2 regions of the uncultured Mailhella sp. genome follow, and region 1 is predicted to be linked to the other one. Evidence: riboswitches for the same ligand, from Rfam matches in the RefSeq annotation. Region 1 holds a riboswitch; the other holds the start of a gene.

What was found. A riboswitch is a leader RNA that binds a small molecule or an ion and turns the genes downstream of it on or off. The one in region 1 is predicted to bind glycine.
Region 2: another riboswitch for glycine. It lies ahead of gcvT (glycine cleavage system aminomethyltransferase GcvT); the one in region 1 lies ahead of ABGT79_RS05940 (sodium:alanine symporter family protein).

Annotation. Positions count from the first base shown of each region.
Region 1 covers NZ_OZ007001.1:1,443,925-1,451,128, forward strand. The annotation lists gene ABGT79_RS05915 (putative sulfate exporter family transporter) at 1-94, opposite strand, end outside; gene ABGT79_RS05920 (MerR family transcriptional regulator) at 1,192-2,100, opposite strand; gene ABGT79_RS05925 (MFS transporter) at 2,205-3,368, shown strand; gene ABGT79_RS05930 (rhodanese family protein) at 3,470-3,988, opposite strand; gene ABGT79_RS05935 (hypothetical protein) at 3,954-4,277, opposite strand; glycine riboswitch at 4,449-4,534, shown strand; gene ABGT79_RS05940 (sodium:alanine symporter family protein) at 4,678-6,027, shown strand; gene ABGT79_RS05945 (FAD-dependent oxidoreductase) at 6,300-7,204, opposite strand, start outside.
Region 2 covers NZ_OZ007001.1:773,326-780,529, reverse strand. The annotation lists gene gcvPB (aminomethyl-transferring glycine dehydrogenase subunit GcvPB) at 240-1,673, opposite strand; gene gcvPA (aminomethyl-transferring glycine dehydrogenase subunit GcvPA) at 1,673-2,989, opposite strand; gene gcvH (glycine cleavage system protein GcvH) at 2,992-3,375, opposite strand; gene gcvT (glycine cleavage system aminomethyltransferase GcvT) at 3,470-4,552, opposite strand; glycine riboswitch at 4,694-4,778, opposite strand; gene ABGT79_RS03045 (GNAT family N-acetyltransferase) at 5,444-5,920, shown strand; gene ABGT79_RS03040 (LysR substrate-binding domain-containing protein) at 6,081-7,025, opposite strand.

The DNA.
Region 1 (7,204 bases):
CCAGGCCGAGCAGTTTGCCCAGTGCCAGCACGAAGATGAATAACCCGCATACGAGGGCTACTTTGTCTTCGTTGAAAGCAGCTTTCGTTGACATATAAACTCCCCTGTTAAAAAGATAATTTGCGTTGCGGCACCCGCAACCGGCACTCAAAATAATATTATTCAAAAAAAGTTCAACAAGTTTATTTTTCTCGAATTTTTTTTGGCAGCTGATATTTTTAATAAATAATTAGTGACAGTTACAATTAAAAATCAAAAAAATCGACTCATTCCGGCATGTGCCTGATAGAGCAATCTCAACGGGAGGATTCCTTCATTTTTTTTCTTTTTATTTCAAGATATTGAATAGGCAGTTCTCTGTTGATCGTTTCATTTTCAAAAAAAAATTTTTTTCGCGAAAAAAATTTTTTCAGTGCCGTACGCTTTATTCCCGTCCCTGTACGGGCAGTCCCCAGGATTATAAACAACAATCATGTAATTTCATTATACTTTTATTGAACCTTTCGGATCCGAAGCCGCTCCGGGCATGAGAATTTCCGCTCGAAGTCAGCCCAAACGGACACCTTTCAGCCCGCGACCACGAAAAATGGGAAGTCTGCTTCAGCTTTCCCAGAAACGTACAGTTTTTTCATCCGGTTAGCACAATTCCTCATACGCTGACGCACTCCGACGCCTTTCCGGACCCTTTCTTCTGCTTTCCAGAAACTTTGACAAGTTTTTTTGCTTTTTTCTCGTTTGCGGGGAGCGATCTTCCCAGACCGAGCGACCTCAAATTCAGTATTAACTTACTAAAAAATCAAATAAATTTATGTTGTATAAAAGCTGATGACGCAGCGGTACGGCCGTACGATTCTCACAATAAACCTGCATTCAGCACAACACACGTCGCCTGACCTGCATTGTCAATCCATCATGAAATATTATCTTTCAAATATATTGCCAGATTTACAATCATATCCATTTGCGCTTTGGACAAATTTCGTATTTTCAGATACGTCTTTATTCTGTATTTTTTTCATTTATATCATATTTAAATATATTATATTTTTTATTTTTCAATACAATATAATTATATAGACATTTAATTTCCAAAAAAATTTCATATTTCATCCATTTTTATCAAAAAACTGCAACAGATATAATTTTAAATTATTTTTATTAAAACAAGTGACTACACTTTTATTCCCAGCATCATACCAAACAGCGCTCAGAAGCCCCCTCTTCGGGCTGGCTGAAATAGTTTCCATTAATAGTGTTCTCCATCTTTTCCGCGGCGCGCTCATCGTCCACCCGCACGACATATTCGGCAACGTACTCCTCGCCGTTTTCGCCGAGCACGTAATTCATCTGGTCAAACGCGTACACGGGGCCGCACGCACGCTCTCCCCGGGCCGAAAGTTCCGCCGTCATGCGGACAAACGCCTCTTCGTGACTTCGCATGTCGCCGCGATGGAACAGGCAGGCATACCGGCCTGACTCCATGCGTCCGGCGCGCTCCCGTCCCACGTCGCGCCACGCGGCGGTAAACATGCTCTCAATACGAAACTCTCCCCTGCACGCGCAGTCCTCGGGAATAATGACGCCGAGCGGCGGATCAATACTGTTTCCTTCCATCAGACTGCGCATCAGGCACTCGGAGTAGCACTCCGCGCTCGACTCCCGAACGGTGATCTTCTCGGAATCCACAGGATACACGCGTATCTCAAGCGCCTCTCTCCGCTCGAAAAAAAGCCGGTCGTACGTCGCGCACCGAGCCTTCTCTCCCATGTCCGCCAGGCCCCTGAGCATGGAAAGCCGATGTGCCATGCGTTCCTGTTCCCGCTCCAGCACGGCTATGCGCTCCGTCACAAGACCAAGATATCCCTCGTTCCCGCAGCTTTCGCGACATTTCCTTATTTCCTCCAGCGTGCTGCCCGTTTCCTTGAGAAGAGAAATAAGATCAAAATCAAAAAACTGCTTCATGCTGTATCGTCGATAGCCGTTTTCCGAAATATACGCCGGGCGAAGAAGTCCCTTTCTGTCGTAATGAAGCAGCGTGTCCTTGGTGGTATGGCATATGCGGGCAAATTCCCCTATCTTCAAAAAACTTTTTCTTCCCACGCCTTTCTCCTTGACCCTTGTGTTACCCAGTAGTTTACGCTGACGAACGACCGAAGAAAAGACGCCGACTCGCGTTGTCTCGGAAAAAAATCAAGGATCTTGGCATGAAACGGACTGAGTTTTCCATCACCCGCGCGGCCTGCGCGTACTTCTTTCTCTGCCCCGGACTCGCCTATGGCGTGTTCACTTCCCGCCTGCCCGCGCTGAAAATGCAGACCGGCGCCGACGAGTCCCAGATAGGTCTTCTGCTGCTCTGCGTCGGCATGTCCAGCCTCGTTGCTCTGTTCTGCAGCAGCCGCCTCATCGCCCTCTGGGGAAGCCGGAATCTTCTCAAATACGGCTCCATGACGCTTGCGGCCGCCACGGCGCTGAGCTGTCTGGCCCAAACGCCGCTCCAGCTCGGCGCAGGCTGTCTGATCGTGGGCGCAAGCATGGGCCTCGTGGACGTATCCATGAACACCCAGGGCATCCACACGGAACATCGCTACCGCACATCGTGCATGTCGTTCATGCACGCCGCCTACAGCTTCGGCGGCGTTACCGGCTCCATCGCCGGGGCCGTGTTCGCCGGTCTCGGCCTGAATCCGTTCATCAACGCCGCCTGCGTGCTCGGTCTCTACGCCTGCTTTCTCGGAAAGGCCTCCTCCCGTCTGCTGAACGATCTGCCCGTTTCCCGCCAGGGGGGCAAGGACGACTCCCGCTCGCTGCCGCTCTTCGTGCTTCTTTGCGGCGTTCTCTCCATGCTCGCCTACGCCTCGGAAGGCTCCGTGGCCGAATGGGGAAGTCTGCTGCTCTTCACCGTCAAGGGCGCAGACGAACACACCGCCGCCCTCGTGTTCGCGGCCTTTTCCGTCACCACCGTATGCTGCCGTCTTTTCAGCGATCGCCTGCGGCACGTGCTGAGCGACTTCGTTCTGCTGTTCGGCGGCTCGCTGCTGGCGCTTGCCGGCATGCTGCTGGCGCTTTTCTCGCCGCTGCCCGCCGCATGTCTTGCCGGATACGCGCTCATGGGAGCCGGACTTTCCCCCATCGTGCCCACGCTCTTCAGCCGCGCGGGAAGCTGCCCGGGCATCAGTGCGGGCAGGGCAAGCGCCATTGTTTCCATTCTCTCCTACAGCGGCCTGCTGTTCTTTCCCCCCATGCTCGGCTTCGTCGCCCATGAAAAGGGACTGCTGAACGCCCTGCTCATCATTGTGGCCGCATGTGTAATTCTGACACTGGGCTCCTTCCTCTTCCGAAAAAAAAGAACGCGCGCTCCCAGGACATAACGACCGAAACAAGAATCGCGTGCCCAACCGTTCCGCCCAATGCCCCGCGGCTCGACGAAAAACGCCGGGAATATTCCCGGCGTTCCTTCATCATGCGACGATCATTTTCTGTTCCACGGCATGCGCGCAAGCAGCAGTCCGAGTCCGCAGAAGCCCGTCACGCCGGCGAACACCAGGCCTGCTCCCACAAACGCGGAAAGCCAGTACATGGGATGCCACACGTAGCTTCCCAGTATGCCCAGAAGCACCAGGGCTCCGGCTCCTATCTGAATCTGCCGGAACAGCGGGAACGGCGTCTTTTCGTGCTGCACGGGCAGACCTTCCTTCTGCCATCCGGAAAGGCCGCCTTCCATCTGCCAGGCCTCGGCGTCGCCGGCAAGACTGCGCAGCAGTTCGGAAGCCTTGTCCGTGCGGTTGCCGGATCGGCAGAAGAAAATGACGGGCTTATCCGGGGCGTCGGCGTCCTTGAGCGGATAAATCTTCGCAATGGACAGAGGCACGAGGCGGGCTCCGGGAATAAAGTTTTCCGCGTATTCCGCCGTTTCCCGGATATCAACAAGACGGGCTTCCCCGTTCTTCAACATTTCAAACGCCCTGCGGGGCGAAATGGTAGGCAGCATGAGCAACTCCTGTTTTTGCGGTCAGGGTGTCAGAAAAAGACGCGACGCGCAAGGGGGAGAGAAAAATTTGCTCCGCCGCTTCCTCCTTACGAAAAAAAACGCGTTCCATTCGCCGAACGCCTCCTGCCGGAAGCATCCGAACTCCCTCCAGAGAACTCCGACTACTCAAAATGTTTCGGCTCTTTTCCAGAAAAGCGCTGCGCCGCCTCCCGGCAAATTTCTGTTTCATCCCCATAACCACATGAACTTCAATGCCTATTTCAGAAAAATCAGAGACGTCGCACAGCACACAAACAATATATTTTTGTTCCAGAAATCACACCGAATGTCGATCCATTACTGATTCACCGGCACATTATTGACATTCGTCCGCAAATCATACTAGATTTTTTTTCGCTTTCCACAGGAAAGCACATGATCCCGTTGAAACTGCCTGAACGCCGCAAGGCCGACTAGCAGCGGAGGGAGCTCTGGAGAATCCCGTTTGGGTGCCGAAGGTGCAAGGCGAAAGCCGAAACTCTCAGGCCAAAGGACAGAGCTTAGGATCTTGCCGCTCGACCATACCTGCCGCTTCATCCCTAAGCGTTTCTCTGGAGCAAATCTCATGGATTTGCTCTTTTTTTGTACCCTGAAACAGAGGGCATGACGGGTTGCGGACAGCGCTCCTCATGCGCTCGAAGGAATGGTTTATGGAACTCATCAGTCAGATAGTCGATGCGGTCAACGGCGTGCTCTGGGGCTGGCTTCTGCTCTTCCTGCTCTGCGGCACGGGCATTTTCTACACCATCCGGCTGCGCTTCATTCAGCTGCGCAAGCTGCCCCACGCCTTCCGCCGCCTGTTCAGCAACATCTCCCTGCACGGCGAAAGCGCCGACCACACCGGCATGAGCTCATTCCAGGCGCTCGCCACCGCCGTGGCCGCCCAGGTGGGCACGGGCAACATTGCCGGCGCGGCCACGGCCATTGCAGCCGGCGGCCCCGGAGCCATCTTCTGGATGTGGCTGAGCGCCTTCTTCGGCATGGCCACCAACTACTCCGAAGCCGTGCTCGCTCAGAAGTACAAAACCACCAACGAACGCGGCGAAACCGTCGGCGGACCGGCCTACTACATCCGCGCCGCCTTCCCCGGCACTTTCGGCAAGGCTCTCGCCGGATTCTTCTCCGTGGCCATCATTCTCGCCCTCGGCTTCATGGGCAACATGGTGCAGTCCAACTCCATCGGCGCGGCCTTCAGCACCGCCTTCGGGCTCTCGCCCGTGCTCGTCGGCGTCGTCGTGGCCCTCATTTCCGCCGCCATCTTCCTCGGCGGCGCCAGGCGCATCGCCTGGGTCATGGAAAAGCTCGTGCCCCTCATGGCCCTTCTCTACGTAGGCGGCTGCCTTGTCATCATCTTCGCCAACATCACCGCCCTGCCCGGCGCGTTCAAAACCATTTTCGTCATGGCCTTTGATCCCCAGTCCGCCGGCGGCGGCGCGCTCGGCATCACCGTGCGCGAGGCCATGCGCTACGGTGTGGCCCGCGGCCTCTTCTCCAACGAAGCCGGCATGGGCTCCACGCCCCACGCCCACGCGCTGGCCAAGGTCGCCCATCCCGACGATCAGGGCATGATGGCCATGATGGGCGTGTTCATCGACACCTTCGTGGTGCTCACCTGCACCGCCCTCGTCATCGTCATCACCGGCGAATGGAACTGCGGCAGCACCGGCACCGAACTCGCCCAGATCGCCTTCGACACGGTATTCGGCTCCTTCGGCAACATCTATATCGCGGTCTGCCTGTTCTTCTTCGCCTTTTCCACCATCATCGGCTGGTACTTCTTCGGCGAGGCCAACGTGAAGGCCCTGTTCGGCGCAAAATACGTCAAAATCTACGCCGCCATCGTCGTGGTGTTCATCGTCATCGGCTCCGGCCTCAAGGTGAACCTCGTGTGGAACATGTCCGACATGTTCAACGGCCTCATGGTGCTGCCCAACCTCATCGGTCTGCTGGCCCTCTCCGGCGTGGTGGTGGCCATCGCCAAAAGCAAGCGCGACGACTGATCTCTGCGTCGCCTTCCGACATCGAGGTCCTGCCGTCTGACGGCATGTCATGAGGGCGCAACGCCCCGCCCGCCCTCATGACCGCAGGATCAAAAAACTACGGGAGCGAATCCCTTCCCGCCACCACTACTTTAACATCATCCGAGCATGACGACATGCCCTTCGGGGCCGCTTCTGAAAAGCTTCGAGACGAAAAGAGCCCGTGCCGAACAGCGACACGGGCTCTTTTCATGCGGAAACGCTTCCGCCAGACAGGGAAATGCCCCCTGTGGTTACAGCTTCAGACCAAGCGCCAGGCCCTGATCCATGGCCTCGTAGGCGTCGCCTATGTGATCGCAGTCGCCGATGGTATGCACGGGAATGCCGCAGTCGCCCAGCGATTCCTGAAGCTTCTTGTCCGGCACCGTGCCGATGGCGAGCACCAGCGTGTCGGCCTTCACGGGGAACAGCGCGTGGCCGTGATCGATTTCCGCGGTATGCGCGGTCAGACGGAACAACGTGGAATCCGGGAACAGACGGATGTTGTCGCAATCGGCGATTTCCTGGAACAGCCAGCCGCGGATGCGGGAAATAAGGCCGCGGCCGAGCTCGTTGAGTTCCACAAGGCATACCTTCTTGCCTTCGCGGGCGAGCTTGAGCGACGTTTCCAGACCTATGTAGCGTCCGCCGAGCACCACGCAGCGCTCGCCGGTGCTCACCTTGTTGCGCAGCACGTCCATGGCGTACACGATGGGCATGCCGCTGTCCTGACCGTCCACGCCGGAAAGCGCGCGGGGCGTGGCGCCCGTGGCCAGCACCACTTCGTCGGGATGCGCGGCCATGATCTGTTCGCGCGTCACCGTCGTGTTCATGTGAATGCGCACGCCGGCCTTGTCCATGTTCTCCTTCAGCCACGGCACGAGCGTGCGGAAGCTCGCCTTGTCGTCGCCGGCGGAAGCCACCAGCCACTGGCCGCCGAGTTCGCCGGTCTTTTCAAAAAGATCCACGTGATGGCCGCGCTCGGCCAGCGCGAGCGCGCAGCGCATGCCCGCCAGACCGCCGCCGATCACATAGATGTTCCTGGGCTTTTCGGCAGGACGGGACACATAGGTGTCTTCCATCATCAGGGCGGGGTTCACCGTGCAGCACATGCCGCGGCCAACCAGTCTCGGGCGCGAGGCCCAGGTCTGACAGTTGT
Region 2 (7,204 bases), 670 kb from region 1:
CCGTCTGTTTTGGTACAGATGGCGCTTTACAGTAATAAGCAGCTTTTTTTATTGGATAGTTGACGGTAACATGCTTGGACGGACCGGGAGAGGCGGACGAAAATCAGTGATTTTCATCATTATGACATCCCGTCACTTGTCCCGCCGAACCGGCGAAGCCGGGAGGCGGAAACAAGGGGGCGCGGGGGGAATTATTCCCCCCGCATGCCTTTCCTGTCTTTTTCTGTCTTTCCTGCCTTTTATTCAAAGTTGTAGCGGAGCACGGGGGTGCGTGCGGCGCGGACTTCGTCGGGGCGGCCGATGGGGCAGTGGTGAGGCGCGGCGTGGAGGTAGTCGGGGTCGGTTTTGGCCTTCTCAAGGATGGCGAGGAGGGCGTCGGCCGCGTTGTCGAGGGTTTCGGGACTTTCGGTTTCGGTAGGTTCGACCATGAGGGCCTCGTGGACGATGAGGGGGAAGTACATGGTCGGCGGATGGATGCCGTAATCGAGCAGCGATTTGGCGACGTCCATGGCGGAGATGCCGGTTTCGTTCTTCAGCTTTTCGAGCGTCATGACGAATTCGTGCATGCAGAGGGTGTCGTAGGCCATGTCGTAGTGGCCGGCGAGCTTCTTCATGAGGTAGTTGGCGTTGAGCACGGCCATGGCCGAGGCTTCGGGAATGCCTTCCCTGCCCAGCGTGAGGATGTAGGTCAGGGCGCGCACCACGACAAGGAAGTTGCCGTAGAAGCTGCGCACGCGGCCCATGCTGTGTTCGGGGGTGAAGAAGCTGTAGCGGCCGTTTTCTTCGCGCACGCGGGGGGTGGGCAGGAAGGCCTCGAGGAAGGCCTTGCAGCCCACGGGGCCGCTGCCGGGACCGCCGCCGCCGTGCGGGGTGGAGAAGGTTTTGTGCAGGTTGAGGTGAACGCAGTCGAAGCCCATGTCGCCGGGACGGGCGTGACCCATGACGGCGTTGAGGTTGGCGCCGTCGTAGTAGCAGAGGCCGCCCGCCTCATGCACGATGCGCGTGATTTCGAGAATGTTGGGATCGAAGAGGCCCACCGTGTTGGGATTGGTGAGCATGAGGCCTGCGGTATCGGGGCCGACGGCCTTTCTGAGGGCTTCGAGGTCCACGCCGCCCTCGGCGTTGGAGGGTACGGAAACCACGGTGAAGCCCGCCATGGTGGCCGAGGCGGGATTGGTTCCGTGAGCGGAGTCGGGCACGATGATCTTGGTGCGGGCCGCGTCGTTTCTCGACTGATGATAGCGGCGGATGAGCAGCAGACCGGTGTATTCGCCGTGCGCGCCCGCGGCGGGCTGGAAGGTCATGCCGTCCATGCCGGTGATTTCGCAGAGCAGGCGTTCGGTCTTATAGAGCACCTCAAGGCAGCCCTGGGCGGTGTCGGCGGGCTGGAGCGGATGGATGTCCGTAAAGCCGGGGAGCGAGGCCATTTCCTCGTTCACCCGGGGATTGTACTTCATGGTGCAGGAGCCCAGGGGATAGAAGCCCTTGTTCACGCCGTGGGTCTGGGAAGCGAGCTCGGTGTAGTGTCTGCCGAGGTCGATTTCCGAGATTTCGGGCAGACGGGGAGCCGAGGCGCGCAGCGCGGACGAAGAAAATTCGACTGCGGGCACGTCGCAGGCGGGAATGAGGGTTTCGCAGCGGCCGGGACGGCTTCTTTCAAAGAGGAGTTTCATTATGCGCACACCTCCCGGATGGCGGTGACGAGTTCATCCATGTCGTTTTTGCTGCAAAGTTCGGTGCAGCACCAGAGCAGGCCGCCGTCCACGGGCAGGCCGCCGAGAATGCCCTTTTCGGCGAGCCTGGCGCAGAGCACTTCCGGATCCACGGGGCAGTTCGTGAGAAATTCGTGGAAGAATTCCCTGCCTTCGCAGCGCAGGGAGAAGCCGGGAATTTCGGCCAGCTTTGCAGCCAGATAGTGCGCATGGGCGGCGCAGTTTTCGGCCACGCGGGCGAGGCCCTTCGGACCCATGGCCGCGAGGTACACCGAGGCGGTCATGGCGCAGAGCGCTTCGTTGGAGCAGATGTTGGATGAGGCCTTTTCGCGGCGGATGTGCTGTTCGCGGGCCTGGAGGGTGAGCACGAAGCAGCGGCGGCCTTCGTGATCCACGGTTTCGCCCACGATGCGGCCGGGAAGGTGCCGCATGAGTTCCTTGCGGCAGGCCATGAATCCGAGGTACGGGCCGCCGAATCCGAGGGGCATGCCGAGGGGCTGTCCTTCGCCCACGGTGATGTCCGCGCCGTATTCGCCGGGCGTTTTCAGGATGCCGAGGGAAATGGGATTCGCGCTCATGACCATTTTTGCGCCGGCGTTGTGGGTGGCGGCGACAAGGGCGTCCATGTCTTCGAGCACGCCGAAGTAGTTGGGGCTCTGCACGAGGGCGCAGGCCGTGCTTTCGGAAAGGGCGGCGGCGAGATCGGCGGGATCGGTGGCGCCGTTCTTCACGGGCAGCACGGTGACGGGCACGCTGCGGCTTTCGCAGTAGGTCTGCACGGCGGCGATGGTCTGCGGATCGACGGCGCCGGCGAGCACGACGCCGTGTCTGCGGCGATCCAGGCACATGAGCACGGCTTCGGCCGCGGCGACGGCGCCGTCGTAGACCGAGGCGTTGGACACGTCCATGCCGGTGAGTTCGCAGATCTGGGTCTGGTATTCAAAGATGGACTGGAGCACGCCCTGACTGATTTCCGCCTGATAGGGCGTGTAGGCCGTGACGAATTCCTCGCGGGAGGTCACGGTTTTCACGACGGCGGGAATGTAGTGGCGATACGCGCCCGCGCCCCGGAAGATGCTGCGGAAGCGGACATTTTTATCCGCCATGTCGCGCACCTTGCGCGAGACTTCCATCTCGCTCAGGCCGTCGGGCAGGTTCAGCGAGTGCAGGCGCACTTCCGGCGGGACGGAGGCGAAAAGTTCGTCGGTGGAATGCAGGCCGAGGCTTGCGAGCATGGCCTGGCGTTCTTCCGACGTGGCGGGAATGTAGCTGCCCATGCCTAGGCCTCCTCGTTCTTGCACACGGCCTCGTAGGCGGCGGCGTCCAGCAGATCGCCGACGGCGGTCACGTCGGAAACCTTGATGAGCCAGGCTTCGTAGGGCTTTTCGTTGAGCAGGGCGGGGTTGTCGATGAGTTCGCTGTTCACGGCGGCCACGGTGCCGGTCACAGGGCTGAACACGCCGGACACGGCCTTCACGGATTCCACGTCGGCAAAGGAGTCGCCCACGGTGACGGCGTCGCCTTCCTGGGGCAGATCGATGAACACGATGTCGCCGAGGGAGCTCTGGGCGAAGTCGGTGAGGCCGATGACGGAAAGACCGTCTTCGTTCTTGATCCATTCATGAGACGCGGAGTATCTGAGTTCGGCGGGAATGTGAGACATGGCATCCTCCAAAGAGACGATAGAAGGTTCAACGAAGAAGGTTGCGCAGGCCGCGCTTTTTCGGCGGCTCTGCGGGGAGAGAAAGGCCTGCCGGCTAGCGGTGATAGAAGGGCAGGGGCACGATGACCGCACTGACCCTGCGGCCGCGCACGTCCACCTCGACTTCGGTGCCGGGGGCGCTGTGGGCGACGTCCACGAGGGCCATGGCGAGAGCCTTGCCCACGGCGGGGCAGTGGGTGCCGGAGGTGGTCATGCCGATCTGCGTGTCGCCGATGAACACGGGCTGATGCTCGCGGGCAATGCCGCGGCCGGTGACTTCGAGGCCCACGCGCACGCGGGCGGGCGCGCCTGCGGCCACGAGGGCGTCCTTGCCGATGAATTCTTCCTTGTTCAGCTTCACGCCGAAGTCGAGACCGGCTTCGAGGGGCGAAATGGTTTCGTCCATTTCGTGGCCGTACAGGGGCATGGCGGCTTCAAGGCGCAGGGTGTCGCGCGCGCCGAGTCCGCAGGGAATGAGGCCGAATTCCCCGCCGGCCTCGCGCAGGGTCTTCCAGAGCTTCACGGCGTTTTCGGGCGCGGTGTAGATTTCGTAGCCGAGCTCGCCGGTGTAGCCCGTGCGGGACACCATGCACTTCATGCCGGCGATGTCCACGTCGCGCACGGCGGTGTAGTACTTCTGCGGCAGTTTGTCCTCGGGAACCAGCTTCTTGAGGATGGCGGGCGCGGCAGGGCCCTGAAGGGCGAGCTGGGCCACGGAGTCGGAAATGTCTTCGGCCCTGGTGCCGGGCAGAAGATTGGCGGCCATGTGGGCGTAGTCCTTGTGCCGGTTGGCGGCGTTGACCACGACGAGATATTCTTCGTCGGAGAACTTGTACACGACGAGGTCGTCGATGACGCCGCCCTTGTCATTGCACATGACGCTGTAGCGCACCTTGCCCACGGGCATGCTGGTGAAGTCGTTGGTGAGCAGGTGGTTCAGGGTTTTCAGGGCCGTGGGGCCGGTGAAGAGCACTTCTCCCATGTGGGAGACGTCGAACAGGCCGGCCGCCTGACGCACGGCCATGTGTTCCTTGATGACGCCTGTCGGGTACTGCACGGGCAGAAGATAGCCCGCAAAGGGGACGATCTTTCCGCCTTCCGCGACGTGTACGTCGTAAAGTGGGGTTTTGAGTTCCATGGAACCTTCTCCTGCGAAAAAAGAAAATAAAAAAAGAGGCACAGCAGACGAATTGCTTCGTCCTCTGTGCCTCTGTTACCAACCTGAAAGATTCTCCGCCGCGCGGATTGCCTCATGGGTGCATGCCTGCTTTCCAGAGTTTGTCCAAAACCGGTCCTTTTGCCTGAGAGTTCTTGCGGCCCCTTCGGCTCCACCCAGTGAGGGTGATCTCTCCCGGTTTCTTCAACCAAGTCATGCCGGATCTCTATGCGCTTTGGGAAAACAGCCTTCGCTGTTTTTTAATTCAGAAAAAAGGTAGCACGGCGGCGGAACGAGGTCAAGGGGAGGCGGGCGAATGCCGGAAAAAAAGTTTATGATTTCGCCGGAAAAGCGTATTTTTTCACGAGTGGAACAGGAATGTGAGCCTGGAATGCAGGCCTGGAACGGAAGCGTTCCGGAAGCTGGGCAAAGACGGAGCGCGTCCGTCGGCCGGGGCACGAATCAGGAGCGTGCGAGGCAGGGGCGAGGGGATAAGGGAGAGGGAAAAAGGAAGAGGCGCAGGGAGCAGAAGGCGGGCGGAGCCAAGGGAATGCGCGAGAGAGGCGGGGAAGGAAAAGGCAGGGCGAAGAGACGGGAGGCGGGGAAAGGGGAGCCGCGGGGGAGAGCTCTTGCCGAAGGAGAGCTTGAGCACGGCGGCGAGGAACGAAAGGATGCGGCCGGTCGGAGCACGGCGAGAAGAAAGGAAGGCGGACGGAACCGGAGGAAGGCGACGGCGGCCTTGGGGAATCTGAACTGTCACGGCGCGGCGGAGATATGCAGGCGCGGCGCACGGAGGCATCGGGCTGAGAGGTGTCCCCGGCGGAAAAATTGCGTTAGAACAGAATCTGCCCCGCACGGGCAGGGAGGAGATGCATGACGGAATTTGGTTTCAGATTTGCGGAACGAAAGGATATCGCTCTTATTTTGCAGTTCATCAGGGAACTGGCAGAGTATGAACATCTGCGGCACGAAGTTGTCGCGGATGAGGCGACTTTGGAAGAATGGATTTTTGACCGGAAGAAGGCGGAAGTCCTCTTTGCCCTTGAAAACGGCAGGGAAGTCGGCTTTGCCCTGTTCTTCCATAATTTTTCCACGTTTCTCGGCAGGGCGGGCATCTATCTGGAAGATCTGTACGTCCGGCCGGAATGCCGCGGCAGAGGCTGCGGAAAGGCGCTTTTGGAGAAGCTCGCCGCCCTGGCCGTGGAACGCGGCTGCGGCCGTCTGGAATGGTGGTGCCTCGACTGGAACAGGCCGAGCATCGACTTTTATCTTTCCCTTGGCGCGGAGCCTATGAAGGACTGGACGGTGTACAGAATAGCCGGAGACGCGTTGCAGAATCTTGCCCGCTAGCTGCGGCGCTTTTGGGCAGGAAAAGCTTGCGTTTTCGGCCAGCTGCGGAAACGCAGCGCGGTAAAGAGGAAGGGCCGCCCCGGAAAGGGCGGCCCTTTTCATGTTCATGCGCAGACGGCGGGCAGAGCCGGGGCTGCCCGACATGGGCGGCGGCGCTTCCTCAGTTTTCGCGGGTATTGAACGTTTTCTGCACGCACTGCATGAAATTGTTCAACGCCGCGTTGCAGCGGTTTTTGCGCATGACGATATAGGTGCAGGACTGAATGTCGAGCTCCGGCAGCGTACGGAACGTGACATTGGTCACGGCCGTGTACAGGTCTGGAGCGATGGCAGGGATGAGTTCGCACGGATGAGGCAGCAGAGATATGCCAAGACCCGCGCCCACCAGCCAGAAGGCCGTGGAACGGCGGCGTACCCAGAAGATGATGTTGGGCTTTTTATCGCCGAAATAATTGTCCCACCACTGGTCCAGCGCCAGTTTCATGTCGGCGGTTTCATCGGTTTCGTCCTTGCTGCGCATGATGAAGTTGCAGCGGCGCAGTGCGTTCGGCGTTATGCGTTTTGCCGAGGCCAGCGGATGGTGGGAGGGGATGGCCAGCTTGACGGGCCCGGTCATGATGGGAACGCCCGTCAGATCCGGCGGAAAAAGGGAGTCCGCAGTGCCGGTGATGATGGCTATGTCCAGCTTTCCGCTCTGCACGCCTTCCACGGTTTCTCCGGGAATGAGTTCCTGCACCCTCAGGCGGATGTTGGGGAAGTCCGTCTGCATTCTCAGGAAGGCGCGTGCCAGACGTTTTATTTCCGTAACGTCGCCGTATCCTACGGAAAGCACGCCTTCCTTGCCGTTGAGAAGACTTTGCAGGCGAAAGCGCAGATCTTCGGCGTCGGAGAGAAGCTTTCGAGCTTCCTTCTGAAATATTCTGCCCGCTTCGGTCAGTTCTATCTGTCTGCCGCTTCTGTCGAAGAGGGGGCCGCCGAGATCCCGTTCAAGAAGGGCTATCTGATTGCTGAGAGCCGGCTGCGTCATATTAAGAAATTTCGCCGCTCGTCCGAAGTGCAGCATTTCCGACAGCACCAGAAACGAATTGATCAGTCGAATGTCCATGAGCCTTCTCTGCAATATGCGTTCGGAAGCGTGTTTATTGTCAATTAAATCACAAATCTGTGCAGCATTTTTCCATTTGTCGGAATAATGTCTGCAACATGTTTTTTTTATTCTTCATACTCGTTTTTTTCAGAAGAGGAAAGAAGAGGTGTTTTCTGTGGACGGCCTGAAAAGTTTTT